Regions from separate parts of the Mesorhizobium sp. M7A.F.Ca.MR.148.00.0.0 genome, predicted to be linked through region 2. Evidence: predicted binding sites of a transcription regulator. Region 2 holds the regulator's gene; each other region holds the start of a gene.

Region 1 (3,165 bases), on a different contig from region 2:
TGCCAGAGATCACGCGGCTGTTCGTCAAACCACAGACGGCAGGCACCTGGGAGCAGCGGCGCAAGCTGATCGAGACCGCATCCGATCCGGCTCTGGACTAGCGCTGCGCCATTGCCTCACGGCCTTGCCCCGCTAGATTGAAGGGACTTTGGAGGAACGAAGATGAGAATAGACGGCGGCTGTCATTGTGGCGCCATCACTTACGAGGCCGAGGTCGACCCGGAGAACACCGGAATCTGCCACTGCACCGATTGCCAACAACTGACCGGAACGGCTTTTCGCGTGACCGTGGGCGCGCCGGAAGGCCACTACCGGATCACCAAGGGTGCGCCAAAGGTCTATATCAAGACAGGGTCGAGCGGCGACAAGCGCGCGCAGGGCTTTTGCGGCGAGTGCGGCTCGCATCTCTACGCGACATCGGTTGGCGACGGGCCGAAGGTTTATGGCATCCGGGTCGGCACGGCGCGACAACGTGAACAGTTGGTCCCGAGACGGCAAAGCTGGCACCGCTCGGCGCTGCCCTGGTTGCCGGAATTCCCGGGTATGACGACCAAGGAAGAGCAGTAGCGCCGGTCCGGCGCCGCGCCTCAATCGTCGCCTTCGACGACCCTCAGCCTGAGCTGCCCGGTTTTCGAATCGGCAACGCGCGCGCCAGTATCGACCTTCGCGGCGGGAGCCCGTGACGCTGCGTCCGCGGCGGCATCGCCGTCGGGCTGGGCGCCGAACTCCAGCGCTTCGATCTTCTGGCCGCGCTTGGTGACCTTCGACGTCGAAACCAGGATGTCGTCGATGTCCTTGGCCGACTGGCCGAAATGCACCTGCAGCTTGCGCACCCGCTCATCGACGCGCGCGACATCCTCCATCAGCCGAATGACCTCGCCCTGGATCAGATGCGCCTGTTCGCGCATGCGGGCATCCTTGAGGATCGCCTGGATGACCTGGATCGACAGCATCAGCAGCGACGGCGAGACGATGACGATTCGGGCACGGTGCGCCTTGTGGACGATCGCCTCGAAATTCTCGTGGATCTCGGCGAACACCGATTCGGACGGCACGAACATGAAGGCGGTGTCCTGCGTCTCGCCCTGGATCAGGTATTTTTCCGAGATATCGCGGACATGGATCTCGATGTCGCGGCGGAAGGCCTGCGAGGCGGCCTTCTGCAGGTCGGCGCCATCGGCGGCGCGGATGGCGTTCCAGGCCTCGAGCGGAAACTTGGCGTCGATGGCCAGCGACGGTGCGCCGTTCGGCATCTTCACCAGGCAGTCAGGACGGCTGCCGTTCGACAGCGTCGCCTGGAATTCATAGGCGCCATGGGGCAGGCCGTCGGCAACGATCGCCTCCATGCGAGACTGACCGAAAGCACCGCGCGTCTGCTTGTTGGAGAGGATCGCCTGCAGCTGCACGACCTGGCCGGCGAGCGACTGGATGTTGCCCTGCGCGACATCGATGATGGCCAGCCGCTCCTGCAATTTGGCCAGGCTCTCATGCGTGGATTTGGTCTGCTCGGTCATGGTCTGGCCGAGCCGGCCGGTCATCGCGTCGAGACGCTGGCCGATCGATTGCGTCAGCTCCGCCTGCCGTGCGCCGAACACTTCCGCAATGGCGCCCATGCGACCCTGCATTTCGGCCTGGCTTTGCAGAATGCCGGCCATCCGCACTTCCGCGTCGCGGGCATGATCGGCGGCTTCGGCAGCCGCCACGGCGCGCGCCTTCGCCGACCGCCACAGCGCAATGACCAGCGCCACGAACAGGGCCAGAAACAGCAAAGCGCCGAAGGCCAGCGCATGGCCGAGCGTGATCGTTGTGGCGCCAAGCCGGGCGACAGGCTCCGAAAGGATGGTGCTCAAATCATTCATGTGGACAGCATAGACGATTCGCCGCGATAGCACAGATCAAAACGTGAACGAGCCTGATGCCGACCGGTTGACGCTTTTCTCTGGAGGTCTTAGGTGGAACGCCATGTCGATCAAGCCGCTCATCATCCTTCCCGACCCCATCCTGCGCCAGGTTTCCAAGCCCGTGGAGCGTGTCGACGCGCCTTTGCGCAGATTAGCCGACGACATGCTGGCGACCATGTATGACGCGCCGGGTATCGGGCTGGCGGCGATCCAGATCGGCGAACCGCTGCGCTTACTGGTGATCGATCTGGCCAAGGAAGACGAGACGCCGGCGCCGCATGTCTTCATCAATCCGGAAATCCTGGAGAGCGCAGATGCGCGCTCCGTCTACGAGGAAGGCTGCCTGTCGATCCCGGATTATTACGCCGAGGTCGAACGCCCGGCCGCCGTGCGGGTCAAGTATCTCGACCGCGACGGCAAATTGCAGGATATGGAGGCCGAAGGCCTGATGGCGACCTGCCTGCAGCATGAGATCGACCACCTCAATGGCGTCCTGTTTATCGACCACATCTCGAAGCTGAAGCGCGACATGGTGGTGAAGAAATTCAAGAAGCTCGCCAGGGACAAGGCGCCGGGCAAGCTGGCGGGATAGGGATCATTCGAGCACGCCACGTAAAACCCAATCCCTGCCAAGCTCGAACGCTTTTGCACCGATCTCTAATGCAAGCGCGCGAGATTCTGGCGAGATGATCAGCACCAGAGAGACAACCACGGCTAACACCATCAGTAGCAGGGTGTTATAAATGGCGAAATTGCTCTCTCTTCGCCTCGACAATTCGCCTTTCTCGTATCGTTCTTCGACCGATTTGTATTCAGCTATTGGCTTCCTGCGTTTCCCAAAGGGATTTTGAGCGCGCTGCATATGAAGCTCCCAGGACAGATCCGCGAAGCATACGCCTGACAGTTGGTGTAGACTTAATGGACCGTTTTGAGTGGCTGGGTGAAGGGGGCGGAACTCTTGTTGATCAATGACTCCGGGGGTGATATCAGTGATATCAAATCTTGGAGGCATCCATGGGCGATATGTTGATCAGAGATATTCCCGAACCGTTGAAGCGCGAAATCGAACACGCGGCGCGCAAGGGCGGCCAAAGTCTTTCGGGCAAGGCGATCGATCTCTTGCGTAAAGGCATGGTCGCGGAGAAAGAAGCCAAACCGGAGCCGGGACTTTCCGCGTGGGATGCCATTCGTTCGGCGTTCGCTGCTGAAAATGCAATAGGCGATGAATTTTCCGAGATAATGGACCAAATCGAAGCGGACGGAA
Region 2 (7,006 bases):
AGGCCGCGCCATCGACGAGCTCGACCAGCGTCTTGGCGCGCTCCTTCAGGCCCGGAAGCGCTGCCAGCAACTGCGCCTTGGTGCTGTCGTTCAGGCGCGCGGCGATCGCCGGGCCGCCTTCGAGATAGGGCAGGGTAGCGATGAAGATGTCGAACAGTTCGGCATCGCTCATGCGGCGCATATGCGCGCCGTTGATCGCCTCCAGCTTGGCGAAGTCGAAGCGCGCCGCGCCCTTGTTGACATCGCCGATATCGAACCAGGAAATCATATCCTTGATCGACATGATCTCGTCGTCGCCATGGCTCCAGCCAAGGCGCGCCAGGTAATTGAGCAGCGCCTCCGGCAGGTAGCCCATGGCGCGATAGGCCTCGACGCCAAGCGCGCCGTGCCGCTTCGACAGCTTGGCGCCATCGGCGCCGTGGATCAGCGGGATATGCGACATGGACGGCACGTTCCAGCCCATGGCGTTGTAGATCACGGTCTGGCGAGCGGCGTTGGTCAGATGATCGTCGCCGCGAATGATATGGGTGACTCCCATATCATGATCATCGACGACGACGGCATGCATGTAAGTGGGATTGCCGTCAGAACGCAGGATGATGAAGTCATCGAGATCCTTGTTGGGAAAGCGCACCTCGCCCTGGACACGGTCATGGACGATGGTCTCGCCTTCGGTCGGCGCCTTGATACGAATGGCGCCCTTAACGCCTGCGGGCGCCTCAGAGGGGTCGCGGTCGCGCCAGCGGCCGTCATAGCGGGGCGGCAGCCCCTTGGCTCTGGCGGCCTCGCGCATGGCCTCCAGTTCGGCCGGCGTGGCATAGCAATAATAGGCCTTGCCCATGCGCACGAGCTCCTCAGCCACCTCGCGGTGGCGCGGAGCACGCTCGAACTGCGACACCGGCTCGCCGTCCCAGCTCAGGCCAAGCCAGGAAAGCCCGTCGAGGATGGCAGCCGTCGCGGCTTCATTGGAGCGTTCGCGGTCGGTGTCCTCGATGCGCAGCAGCATCGTGCCGCCAGTGTGCTTCGCATACAGCCAGTTGAACAGCGCCGTGCGCGCGCCGCCTATGTGCAGATAGCCGGTGGGCGAAGGGGCAAAACGGGTGACGACCTTGTCGGACATGGAACTCTCGGAAACCATCTGAAGCGGGGTGCGGTTGCGCGGGCTTTCGCGCGCCCGGCGTTCATGTAGCATAGGGTGTCGAGGGCGCAAGGGGCAGACCCGATGGCTGGACGAGGCTGGGGCTCGGATCAGGGCGAGGACGCTGCCATCGGCGTCAGCGAACGGTCCCTGTTTGCGCCTCGGCCAGCCCCATTGCCGCCGCCATCGCCCCTTGTGCCGGATCCCGGCAAGGCGCCCTTGCAAGCGGATGTCGCCGCCTCTGTTCCTGTTGCCGAAACCGGCAGGATCGTTCGCGTGCGCCGGCAAATCAGCCTGACATCACTGCCTCGCCTGCGTCACAGCGTGAACACGGCGGCGAGCCTGGAACTCGACCGGGGCGTGGCCTTCCTGCTGGTGCCGGTCTGCCTGGCGATCGGAGCGATCGGCTATTTTTCGCTGACGGCTGAACCCGACTTTGCGAGACCTGTCGCGGTTGTCATCTTGACGGGGATCTGTGCGCTGGTCTCGCGCTCATGGCCAAAGACCCATCTGTGTTTCATGGCGGCGCTTTTGTGCGCCCTAGGACTGCTTGCTGCCAAGGTCGAGACGTGGCGTGCGGGCACACAAATGTTGGGCTCGGAAATCTCGACGCAGGTGACCGGCCGCGTCGTCTCGCTCGACCGGATGGAAACTGGCCGTATCCGGCTGACCATCGACGTGACATCGACCGCAAGACCGAAACTGCGCTATGCGCCGGAACGGGTGCGGCTTTCGGCACGCAAGATCCCGGCTGACGTGACCGCAGGCTCCCTCATCACTGGATATGCCAAGCTTTTGCCGCCGACTGGGCCGGTGCGGCCGGACAGCTATGATTTCTCCTTCGACAGCTATTTTGCCGGCATCGGCGGCAGCGGGTTCTTTCTCGGCAACCCAAAGCTTGTCGTCAGCGATGGTGGCGACATGCCGCTGCCGGCCCGAATTTCCTCTAGCGTGGAAAATGCCCGCGAGGCCATCGCCGACCATATCAGGGCGAGCGTCGGCGGCGCCGAAGGCGAGATCGCCGCGGCGCTGATCGTCGGCGTGCGCGCCGGCATTCCCGATGACATCAATGAGGCGATGCGACGTACCGGCATCTACCACATCATCTCGATTTCGGGACTGCACATGGCGCTGGTCGCAGGCACCATCATGGGCTTGCTGCGCGGCGCCTTCGCGTTGTTTCCCGACTTTTCCGCGCGTCGCCCGGTCAAGAAGTATGCCGCCGTCGCCGCACTGTTCTCGATCGCGGCCTATCTCATCATCTCTGGAGTCGTCGTTGCCGCCGAGCGCAGCTTCATCATGCTGGCGGTGATGCTGATTGCCGTGCTGTTCGATCGAGCAGCACTCACCATGCGCAATCTGGCGATCTCGGCGATCGCCGTCATCGTGGTGTCGCCGCATGAGGTGGTCGGCCCGAGTTTTCAGATGTCGTTCGCCGCGACCGCGGCTCTGGTCGGCGCCTATGCCGGCTGGGCCGATCACCGCGCGGGAAAAGCAAGACCGCCGCCCCCAAAGCGATCCATGCCCGGTTTCCTGACGCGAAAGTTCGTGCTCGCGGCAACCGGCCTTGCCATGACCTCCATCATCGCCGGCAGCGCCACGACGCTGTTTGCCATCTGGCATTTTCAGCGTGTGTCGCCGCTCAGCCTGTTCGCCAATCTGGCGGTTATGCCGATCGTCACCGTCGTCATGTTCCTGGCTGTCGCAAGCGCGCTGCTGATGCCTTTCGGATTGGATTGGCCGGCCCTCTACCTGATGGGCAAGGGTCTGACGGTGATGATCGCCATATCGGGTTGGATCTCCGAACGTTCGCCTGTCGATGGGGTTGGGCTGATTTCGCAGCAATCTGTCCTGCTGGTGACAATTGCCCTGGTCATCGCGACGATGGCGACAACTTGGCTGCGGCTCGCTGCTCTGCCATTCGCGCTGGCAGGCTTGCTGACCGTCTCGGATACGCGCACGCCGGATGTGCTGATCTCGGAAGACGCCCGGCTGGTGGCGTTGCCGATCGGTGGCGGCGAGCTTGCCGTCAGCCGGGAACGGCCGAACGAATTCACCGTCGACAACTGGAAACGCGCCCTGACATCAGAAACCATCGTCGTGCCAGAGGTGTTCGACAAGAGCGATGGGCAATTCGACGTCGCGGACGCCGTTGAGCTACCGCCGGGATCGCCGTTCTATTGCTCCTCAGGCGTTTGCGTGGCCAGGCATATGTCCGGTGCGATCATTGCCTATGTCGAGGACCGCAAGGACACCTGGAAAGCCTGCGGCTTCGCCGAGCTGATCGTCATCAATGACGCCACCGCCTATGACGCCTGTCACAATCCGCTGGTTCTCGTCATCACCAAGCGGCAACTGGCTCGCAAAGGCAGTGCCGCGGTCTTCTTCGATCGCCAATCGGCGACCACGCCGGCGACAATCAGCTTCGCGGTGAACAGCCCATATCGGCCCTGGCACACGCAACGCAAATACTCTCGTGAGGCGAGGGGGCTGGCACCCTTCAAGAAACCCGAGAAGCCAGCGGCCAACCCGCAGCCGCCTCAGTAGCGGCGGATGAGGCCGACGAGCTTGCCTTGCACCTTGACCCTGTCTGGGCCGAAAATACGGGTTTCATAGGCCGGATTGGCGGCTTCGAGAGCAATCGAAGCGCCCTTGCGGCGGAACCGCTTCAGCGTCGCTTCCTCTTGATCGACCAGCGCCACGATGATCTCGCCGGGGTTCGCCGTGTCGGCATTGCGGATGATGACGGTGTCGCCGTCGAAGATACCGGCCTCGATCATCGAGTCGCCCTTGACCTCCAGCGCATAGTGGGCGCCGCCCATGATCATGTCCGGCGGCACCGAGATCGAATGCGTCTGATGCTGGATGGCATCGATCGGCACACCGGCGGCGATACGGCCCATCACCGGTATCGACACGGCGGAGACCGCATCGTCATCATTGCCGGGCGAGGGCATCCGCGAAGGCGCCGGCTTGATCTGCCGGCCAAGAGCACCACCCTGACCGAGACTGCCCTGGATGACGCTTGGCGAAAACTTCTTTGCCGCGTTGAGGCCGGGCGCGATCGAGTCCGGCAATCGCAGCACTTCCAGCGCGCGTGCCCGGTTGGGCAACCGGCGAATAAAGCCGCGCTCCTCAAGTGCGGTGATCAGCCGATGAATCCCGGATTTGGAGGCAAGGTCGAGCGCCTCCTTCATCTCGTCGAAGGATGGCGGAATGCCGCTCTCCTTCAGGCGTTCATGGATGAACATCAGCAGTTCATGTTGCTTGCGTGTCAGCATGGCGGCCCCCAGATTACCTGAAACCAGAATCGAAAAACAAACCCAGAACAAACACTATCTGTTCCAGTTGTGTTCTGCAACCGTTTAAAGTTTAATGAATTTGTTAAGGCTGCTGAAATTATTTCGGCTTGCCAGCGGGTCGCGATCGACAGGCGCCAACCACGGCAATGCGCCTGCTCACATTGAAACCATTATGGTTAATGACCTGTGGCTCATCCTCGACCCAAGGCTTGGCATCATCTGCCGATCGACCGCCACAAGGGACGCTATCAATCTTCGGGACGTTCGTTTGCCGTGAACGAAACGGAGCCAAAACGCCAACGTCTGTTGGCATTTGTGGCTGGAATTCAGCCCTCCGTCATCTGCCGGGCAGTGAGGGCGGCGACGGCAAATCGCGGAGATCGTTGCGTCAGGTAACGGCTTCCTTGACGGCGAAACGCTGGTCCTTCCATGCGCCCGTGCGCAGAATGTCTTCTAGCACTTGAACCGCCAGCCACACATCCTTGTAGCCGACATAGAGCGGCGTGAAGCCGAAACGGATGGTCGATGGCGCGCGAAAATCACCGATGACGCCGCGCTCGATCAGCGCCCGCATGATTTGATAGCCGTGATCGTGAAGGAACGACACCTGGCTGCCGCGCCTGGTCGCGTCGCGGGTGGTCTCCAGCGTGAGGCCATAGGCGCCGCACTTTGCTTCGACGAGCTGGATGAACAGTTCCGTCAGCGCGACGCTCTTTTTTCGCAATGCCGCCATGTCGACGTCGTTCCAGATAACAAGCGCGCCTTTGAGCGCCCGCATCGACAGGACAGGCTGGGTGCCGCACAGAAAGCGGCGGATACCGGTGCCGGCAACATACCCCCGTTCGAAGGCAAAGGGCCGCGCATGGCCCCACCAGCCGCTGAGCGGCTGGCTGATATCGCCGTGATGGCGCTGCGCGGCATAGATGAAGGCCGGTGCGCCCGGACCGCCGTTGAGGTACTTGTAAGTGCAGCCGATGGCGAAATCGGCATTTGCGTGATCGAGCTCGACGGGCAGGGCGCCGGCGGTGTGGCATAGATCCCAGACGATCAGCGCTCCGGCCGCATGAGCCTTGCGCGTCAGCGCCGCCATGTCGCGCAGTTCACCCGATTTGTAGTTGACGTGGTTGACCAGCACCACCGCGACGTTTTCGTCGATCAGCTCTTCGATGGTGGGCGCGTCGACGCCCGCGAGGCGCAGCAGGACGCCGTCCCGTGTCGAGGCCACCCCTTCGGCGATGTACAGGTCGGTGGGGAAACTGTCACCCTCGGCGACGATGACCGACCGGCCCGGCCGCATCTCCAGCGCCGCATGCAGCACCTTGTAGATGTTGGTCGACGTCGTGTCGCAGACGACGGTCTGGCCGGCCGCGGCTCCAATCAGGCGCCCGAGTTGATCGCCGAGTTCGATCGGCATCTCGAACCATCCGGCCGTATTCCAGGCTCGGATGAGATCCTGGGCCCATTCCTGGGTTGCCGCCTGCTGCAGCTCGCCGAAAACGGCATGAGACGCTGCCCCCAGTGAATTGCCGTCGAGATAGATCACCCCCTCCGGCAGAATGAAACGGTCGCGCATGGCCCGCAGCGGATCTGTGGCATCCATCGCTTCGACTGCGGCGAGATCAGGAAATCCACTCATGGTCAGTCAGTCCCCGGTTGTTCGCGAAGGGTGTTCCGCCGCCGCGCGTCGCTGTTTTCATTTCGACGATGTCAGAGCCGGGTGCGGACCGTCCACAGCTCCGGGAACAGCACCACCTCGAGCATCTTCTTCAGATACGAAGCACCCGACGTGCCGCCGGTGCCGCGTTTCAGACCGATGATGCGCTCAACCGTGGTGACGTGGTTGAAGCGCCAGCGGCGGAAATAATCCTCGAAGTCGACCAGCTTCTCTGCCAGTTCGTAGAACATCCAGTAGCGCTGCGGATCGCGATAGATCGTCTGCCAGGCGACCAGCACCTCTTCGTTCTCGGTTCGCGTCTCACGCCAGTCCGTGCGCCTGGCATCGGCACCGATGTCGAATCCGTTGCGCGCAAGCAGCAGCAGCGCTTCGTCGTAGAGCGATGGTTCGGTCAGGATCGCTTCCAGCTTTCCGCTCAGGTCGGGCCGGTGCTTGTGCGGCCCGAGCATTGCCAAGTTTCGGTTGCCGGCCATGAACTCGATGGCGCGATACTGCCAGGACTGAAAACCCGAGGACTGGCCCAGCGCGTCGCGGAACTCGGTGTATTCGCTCGGCGTCATCGTCCGCAGCACATCCCAGGCACTGTTCAGCTGCTCGAAGATCCGCGCAACGCGCGACAGCATCTTGAAGCTCGGCTCGAGCCGGTCGGCGCGGATGGAACGGATCGCGGCGCCGATCTCGTGCAGAGCGAGCTTCATCCAGAGTTCGGAGGTCTGATGCTGGATGATGAACAGCATCTCGTCATGCGCCGATGACAGCGGCGTCTGGGCCTCCAGCACTTTCTCCAGGTGCAGGTAGTCGCTGTAGGACATGCGCTCCTTGAACGACATCTGGGCGCCTTCGGACGCCGGATCGTATGGCTCGCTCAATCGATTTTCTCCGTGCGCAGCC
Region 3 (7,006 bases), on a different contig from region 2:
GCTGACGGCGCCGTCGCGCAGCGAGATGTTCTCGTCCGGCACGATCAGATTGCCGTCGATGGCGCGCTGGCTGCCGAGACCGTCACAGGTCGGGCAGGCGCCGAACGGGTTGTTGAACGAGAACAGGCGCGGTTCGATTTCCGGAATGGTGAAGCCGGAGACCGGGCAAGCGAACTTTTCCGAGAACAGGATGCGCTCATGCGTCTCGTTCTTCGACTTGTTGACCGAATCCTCGCCGGTCTGGCTGGAATCGAGCGGCTTGTCGGCGAATTCGGCGACCGCCAGCCCATCGGCCAGCTTCAGCGCCGTTTCGATGGAATCGGCGAGCCGCGTCGCCAGATCGCCGCGCACGACGATGCGGTCGACGACGACGTCGAGGTCATGCTTGTACTTCTTGTCCAGCGCCGGCACGTCGGCGATCTCATAGAAGACGCCGTCGACCTTGACGCGTTGAAAGCCCTTCTTCTGCAGTTCCAGCAATTCCTTGCGGTACTCGCCTTTGCGGCCGCGCACCATCGGCGCCAGGATGAACAGGCGCGTGCCTTCCTCGATCGCCAGCACGCGGTCGACCATCTGCGAAACCGTCTGGCTCTCGATCGGCAGGCCGGTGGCCGGCGAATAGGGTATGCCGACGCGCGCAAAAAGCAGCCGCATATAGTCGTAGATCTCGGTGACGGTGCCGACCGTCGAACGCGGGTTCTTCGAGGTGGTCTTCTGCTCGATGGAAATGGCGGGCGACAGGCCGTCGATCTGGTCGACGTCAGGCTTCTGCATCATCTCAAGGAATTGCCGCGCGTAGGCCGACAGGCTTTCGACGTAGCGGCGCTGGCCCTCGGCATAGATCGTGTCGAAGGCCAGCGATGACTTGCCGGACCCCGACAGGCCGGTCATGACAATCAGGCTGTCACGCGGCAAGTCGAGATCGACATTCTTCAGATTGTGTTCGCGCGCCCCGCGAATGGAAAGATATTTATGGTCGGCCATAGCCGGTCGCCGCCTCAGAATCTGGAATTTCCTGGAATGGCGGGTTTTCCCGGCCATCCCCTATGTAGGTAGTTTTGCCGCCACGTCGAGATACGCCACAATTCCCGACGAGAGCGTTTAAGCGTCTTTCGCGTGAACGGGCAAGCGGAAAGAACAAAGGCCGAACACGCTCCTGACAAAGCTGTGCAAAAACTGACTTGCACGTAACCTCCCGGCGATCACATTTTTCGGTAACCGGCTATTGATGGTTGACGCCACCAGCTGACGGGAGCAGTCTCCAGCAGTCAACGAAGACGGCCGTCTTTCGATGGCCTCGCCGCCCAAAGGCGGCCTGCGAGACGCCGCAGGCATTTGCGATTTGTGCTTCGAATTGACAACAATCGCAACGGACAGAGGAGCGGAGCTATGACGCCACCGGATCGTCCCCTAGGGTTCCAGTTGTCACTGGAGCCGAGGCAGGCATAAGTGCCAGGGTTCAGCGTTTTCGCCAGCCGGCAAACCGTGACCTGCCATCTCTCGTAAAATCAGAGACTACTAGTCGGATCGTCGGCTGAATGCCGCGGTGCATCCGAAATCAAACGCCGGCAGTACACTCCCGGTAAAATTGGATTTGAGATCCAAAAAGGCCCCGTCCGTTTGCGCAAAGCACGGCGGGGCCGTTTTCATGTGCGGATTGTCTTGTGGGCGACAGGCGCAGCGCGACACGCGCTGTCAGTGGCGCGGCGGCCCGATCGAGCCGGCGCCGACATCGACGGTGATGCTGCCGGAAATCCTGACATCGGTATCGCCGATCTTGAATGTGCCGTTCTCGCCGGCTGGCAGCGCATCGTCCGGCTCTGGAGCCGGCTTGGCGATGCGGTAGTCGCCGGTCACGCCGGGCAGGGCGCCTTTTTGCGTCGACGACGAACTGTCGTCGGCAAGTGCCGCGCCGCTGATGAGGCTCGCAATGGCGAGCGCTGCAACGGCGATGACGCGGTGCAATGATCTGGACTGATGAGTGTCGGTCATCCCAGGACTATAGTGGCGCGCCGCCGATGGAACCAGACCGGCATCGTCAAATCTTCGACTACCTGCCGGACGGTCTCCGATCCGGCCCTGGCTTACGCCGCTTTCTTTCGCGTGTCGAAAACATGGTCGACGATGCCCCAGGACTGGGCCTCGCGGGCGGTCATGAAGTGGTCGCGGTCGAGCGTGCGTTCCACCTCTTCATAGCTGCGGCCGCAATGCTGCGCGTAAAGTTCGGCCATGTGCCGTTTCGTCCGGCCGATGCGCTCGGCATGGCGCTGGATGTCGGATGCCTGGCCCTGGAACCCACCCAGCGGCTGATGCAGCAGGATAGTGGCATTCGGCAGGGAAATCCGGCGCCCCGGTGTGCCTGCCATCAGCAGGAACGAGCCCATCGAGGCGGCAAAGCCCATGCATACGGTGGACACCGGGCAGCTGATATATTGCATCGTATCGTAGATGGCGAAGCCGCTGGTCACCACGCCGCCCGGCGAGTTGATGTAGAGCGAGATCTCCTTGTCGGGATTGTCCGATTCCAGCGACAAAAGCTGCGCGCAGACCAGCGCCGAGATGTCGTCGTTGATCTCGCCGTTGATGAAGATGATGCGCTCGCGCAGCAGCCGCGAAAAGATGTCGAAGGCACGTTCGCCGCGGCTCGATTGCTCGATGACCATCGGCACCAGACTGGCAACACCGCTCATTGTCTCTCTCCGTCCGTTTTGTTTCAGGCCGCGCGAAGCAGGAGGCGAGGCGTGTTTGCGGCGATTGGCTTAGATGACCTGTTCGCACCGAGCGAAACCCGGCAGCCGGCGCCTGCCATGGCGACGGCAGGCATGGTCTTGCGGGCAAAGCCGTCATGGACGATGCGCAGATGCGTGCCGCCGGAAACGGTTCGGGCAAGTGTGAAGGTGACGGTACTGTCGAGCGGCCCCTGCCTGGCGGCGTCGCCCGGCTGCTCCCGCCAGGAATAGCGCAGCAGCTTCCCGGGTTCGGCGTCGAGGATTTCGCATTCGACCGGCGTTTCCGGTCCGGCGAAGGCAAAACGGTTGCCGATCTCGGGGCTGATGTCGTTCGGCATCATCCAGGCGGCCAGCAATTCCGGTACGGTCAGGGCCCGCCATACCTTTTCCGGCGGCTCGGCAAGCTCGTACTCGAACTCGAGCGCATCCGCGGCGTCGCCTTGGCCGTCGTTGGCCGCTAATCCCGCCTTCTTCATTGATCCATGTCCTTCAAAACCGCCTTCAGCCTTTCGATGCGCTCCGGCCAGAATGTCCGGTAGCGTTCGATCCAGGAGAGCAAGGGGGCGAGCCCCTGCGGATCGGCGCGGTAATAGGCGTTGCGGCCGGCTCGCCGCTCGACCACCAGCCCGGCGCCACGCAGCACCGCCAGATGCTGCGACACCGCGGGCTGCGACACCGTCATCCCGGTGCGCAATTCCGACACGCTCATCTCGCCGGCGGCCAGCCGCTCAAAGACGGCGCGGCGCGTCGGGTCGGCCAGTGCGCGAAAAACCTCTGCTTCGATCATGCCAAAAGCATAAGTGCATACTTATCGATTTGGCAAGCGGTCTTTTCGGGCCCATATGATCGGCTTCGGCATTGCTGCCATTCCTTGACAATAAGCAGCGATGCGGATAAGAACGAAAAGGGAACAAAAACCTTGTGGGTAAAGGCAGCCATGGCAAGCGGCGATCGCCTGCAGCCTGTAAGGTGCTGCGACAAAAATTTGTTTCGGATGAGCGCGGAGAAATATCATGGCGGGTAGCGTCAACAAGGTCATTCTGGTCGGCAATCTCGGCGCGGATCCCGAAATCCGTCGCCTGAATTCGGGTGAGCCGGTCGTCAACATCCGCATCGCCACATCGGAAAGCTGGCGCGACAAGAATTCCGGCGAACGCAAGGAAAAAACCGAGTGGCACAACGTCGTCATCTTCAATGAGGGCATCGCCAAGGTGGCGGAGCAGTATCTGAAGAAGGGCATGAAGGTCTATGTCGAGGGCCAGTTGCAGACGCGCAAATGGCAGGACCAGACCGGTGCCGACAAGTACACGACGGAAGTCGTTCTGCAGAAATTCCGCGGTGAGCTGCAGATGCTCGACGCACGCGGACAGGGCGAGGGCGGTCAGGTCGGCGGCTATACCGGTGGCGGCAGCAGCCGTGGTTCCGATTTCGGCCAGTCCAGCCCGAGCGAAGGCTTCAATCGCGGTGGCGGCGGTGCCAAGAGCGGCGGCGGCGGTGGTTCGTCGCGCGAATTGGATGACGAAATCCCGTTCTGATCGCAACAGTTATGTCAGACACAGTGCCCCGAGAGTCGTTCATGGACTTTCGGGGTTTTGCATCGTGCTTCAAGGGCTGACCAGACCGATCAAGGAAATACGGTGAAAGGACGAGTTCGGTGAAAGCACGGGTAAAGTGGGTCGAGGAGCGCACCTTCGTCGGGGAATCCGGCAGCGGTCACAAGGTCGTGCTCGGAACAGCGCACGGACCGGAAGGCAGGACGCCGGGTCCAAGCCCGATGGAGTTGGTGCTGATCGGCACCGGTGGCTGTTCGGCCTATGATGTCGTGCATATCCTCGAAAAGGGCCGCGAGGCGGTCGAGGACTGCGTGGTCGAGCTTGATGCCGAGCGGGCCGAAACCGAGCCAAGAGTGTTCACCCGCATCCACATGCATTTCGTCGTCAAGGGCAGGGCACTCTCCAGCGTCAAGGTGAAACGTGCGATCGACCTTTCGATCGAAAAATATTGCTCGGCCTCCGCGATGCTGGCCAAGACCGCCACGATTACCCACGATTTCGAGGTCATCGACACGACGGCGAAATAGAACCGGCTTCGGGTTCTCGCCGCGTCAGCCTCTCAGCCTGCTATCAGCGCCTTGATGCCGTCGGCGACGAATTGCACAGCCAGTGCCGCCAGGATGACGCCAAGCAGACGGGTCAGGATCGAGCGGCCGGTTTGGCCGAGGATGCGGTCGATGCGTTCCGACAGCACGAACACCAGATAGGTGATGGCGAGGCAGACGAAGATGATGCCGACCAGCGCCGCCTGCGCGGCAAAGCCTTGAAACGAGCCGGAAAGCAGCACAGTTGCCGAAATGGCACCAGGGCCCGCGATCAGTGGGATCGCCAGCGGGAAGGCGGCGATGTTGTGGATCATGTCCTTGGTGATGGCGACGTCGCCGATCTTCTCCTTGCGGTCCTGCCGGCGCTCGAACACCATCTCGAAGGCGATGAAGAACAGCAGGAAACCGCCGGCGACGCGGAAGGCCGGCAACGTTATGCCGAACACCGACAGGATCGAGGCCCCGGCAACCGCAAACAGCGCCATCACTAGGAAACCGATGATCGAGGCGCGCACCGAAACCTGCTGGCGCTCCTCACGGTTCATGCCGCGCGTCACGGCGAGGAACAGCGGCGCCAGGCCGGGCGGGTCGATGGTCACGAGAATGGTGACGAAAGCGTTGAACAGGCTGTCGAAACTCGGCATCTCTGACCCTCCCGCCGGGCTGTGCCCGTGCCAGAATATTGGTAGAGCAAAGCTCGGTCGGTGGAAACTGTCAGCGGGAAAGTGGCTGATGCCGGCGCGAAGGATCGCGACGCTTTATTCTGGGCTGCTGCATTCCTCGGTGATCAAACTGCACGGCGCGCCAGGAACTCGACTTCCAGCCGCCATGTCGCGCCACTGTCTTGCGAGCGTTCGCCCAGCCATCGGAAGGAGTTTTCGGTGATGCGTGAAAAGCTCCAGCGTACCGAGCTGCCGGTGTCGTCGGCGCCCACTTGCACGATCGTGTCACCCTCGGCGCGGCCGAGCTGGCGGCTGAAATACTGGTTGCGCGGGTCGCTCCAGAAGATGTGCCAGGCATCCGCGCCGGGATCATAGACGCGCAGCGTCGTGCCGTAAAAAGTCCATGTGCCCAAGGATGGCGATGGACCGGCGTCCCGCGCGGGCAGGATCCACACGTCCTGGATCGCCCGGCCTTCCAGCACCCAGCCGAAATGCACCTCGCCACGCCCTGTCAGCACAGTGCCGTCCTCGAGGTGGCGCGAGGCCTCAAACGTCCAGGCGCCGACGAAGCGGCCGTAAAGGCGCAGTTTTTCGGCAAGCCCTTCGATCGGTCCGGAGCTATGCAGGGCTTCGGCAAACGAGGATTGATCGAACATGGCTGCGGTCTCTTCTTGTCAGGAGACCGTTAGGACTAGGCGGTGACGGGGTTCTGGGCTTGGGAAAAATTGCTATATTCCGGTCATGACAGCGACCACGCATACGCTCGCATCCGGACCCGGCTGGCATGTGACGGATGTGATCTGCACGGCTAGTGCCGGCGACCGGCCGTTCGAGGAAGCGCATCAGGATTTCTGCGTCGCTGCGGTCACCAGCGGCACGTTTCGCTACCGCGCCCAGCAAGGCATGGCGATGCTGGCGCCCGGCGCGCTCCTGCTCGGCAATCCCGGCACATGTTACGAATGCGGGCACGAGCATGGCAGCGGCGACCGTTGCCTCTCGTTCCATTTCGATCCGGCCTACATGGAACGAATCGCAGCTGGCGTGCCGGGCACCAGGAAGCTGGCTTTCAAGGCGGCGCGCCTGCCGCCTTTGCCGGTACTGGCGCCACTCCTGGCCGAGGCGGAGACCGCGCGCGAGATGGCCGACATCGACGCCTTCGAGGAACTTTCCCTGCGCTTGGCCGGTGCTGCCGTGGCTACAGCCTCTGGCGCTACGCATGTCGGGCGCGCGCCGAGCCGCCGCGATCAGAAACGGGTAGCCGAGGCAGTGCGGCGGATCGAACTGGACGCCGATGGGCCGGTCTCGCTTTCAGCACTTGCCGATGAGACGGCGACCAGTCCGTATCACTTCCTGCGCATCTTCCGGCAGGTGGCGGGCATGACGCCCTACCAATTCCTGCTCAGGACGCGATTGCATGGGGCGGCGGTGCGGCTGCGCATGTCGAACGATGCGGTCTCGGCGATCGCCTTCGAGGCAGGCTTCAACGATCTGTCGACCTTCAATCGTCGTTTTCGGCG

Evidence for each region. Region 2 encodes LexA, which represses DNA repair genes until DNA is damaged. Its sites were predicted from a motif close to TGTTCNNNNTGTGTTCNG; they were not measured.
Region 1: the regulator LexA is predicted to act here: its motif matches at 1,892-1,909, upstream of EOB49_RS33235 (DNA recombination protein RmuC).
Region 3: the regulator LexA is predicted to act here: its motif matches at 3,625-3,642, upstream of EOB49_RS09670 (single-stranded DNA-binding protein).

What each region holds. Positions count from the first base shown of each region.
Region 1 covers NZ_RZTB01000226.1:1-3,165, forward strand. Annotated here, with positions in the region: gene EOB49_RS33230 (GFA family protein) at 163-567, shown strand; gene EOB49_RS33235 (DNA recombination protein RmuC) at 588-1,859, opposite strand; gene def (peptide deformylase) at 1,963-2,493, shown strand; gene EOB49_RS33245 (hypothetical protein) at 2,497-2,763, opposite strand; gene EOB49_RS33250 (plasmid stabilization protein) at 2,916-3,165, shown strand, end outside.
Region 2 covers NZ_RZTB01000005.1:35,134-42,139, forward strand. Annotated here, with positions in the region: gene gltX (glutamate--tRNA ligase) at 1-1,120, opposite strand, end outside; gene EOB49_RS03200 (ComEC/Rec2 family competence protein) at 1,223-3,685, shown strand; gene lexA (transcriptional repressor LexA) at 3,679-4,419, opposite strand; gene kynU (kynureninase) at 4,829-6,076, opposite strand; gene kynA (tryptophan 2,3-dioxygenase) at 6,148-6,984, opposite strand; gene EOB49_RS03220 (AMP-binding protein) at 6,981-7,006, opposite strand, start outside.
Region 3 covers NZ_RZTB01000018.1:41,377-48,382, forward strand. Annotated here, with positions in the region: gene uvrA (excinuclease ABC subunit UvrA) at 1-984, opposite strand, end outside; gene EOB49_RS09650 (hypothetical protein) at 1,696-1,992, opposite strand; gene EOB49_RS09655 (ATP-dependent Clp protease proteolytic subunit) at 2,085-2,690, opposite strand; gene EOB49_RS09660 (SRPBCC domain-containing protein) at 2,714-3,205, opposite strand; gene EOB49_RS09665 (metalloregulator ArsR/SmtB family transcription factor) at 3,202-3,516, opposite strand; gene EOB49_RS09670 (single-stranded DNA-binding protein) at 3,743-4,264, shown strand; gene EOB49_RS09675 (OsmC family protein) at 4,384-4,809, shown strand; gene EOB49_RS09680 (MarC family protein) at 4,842-5,471, opposite strand; gene EOB49_RS09685 (hypothetical protein) at 5,615-6,145, opposite strand; gene EOB49_RS09690 (AraC family transcriptional regulator) at 6,231-7,006, shown strand, end outside.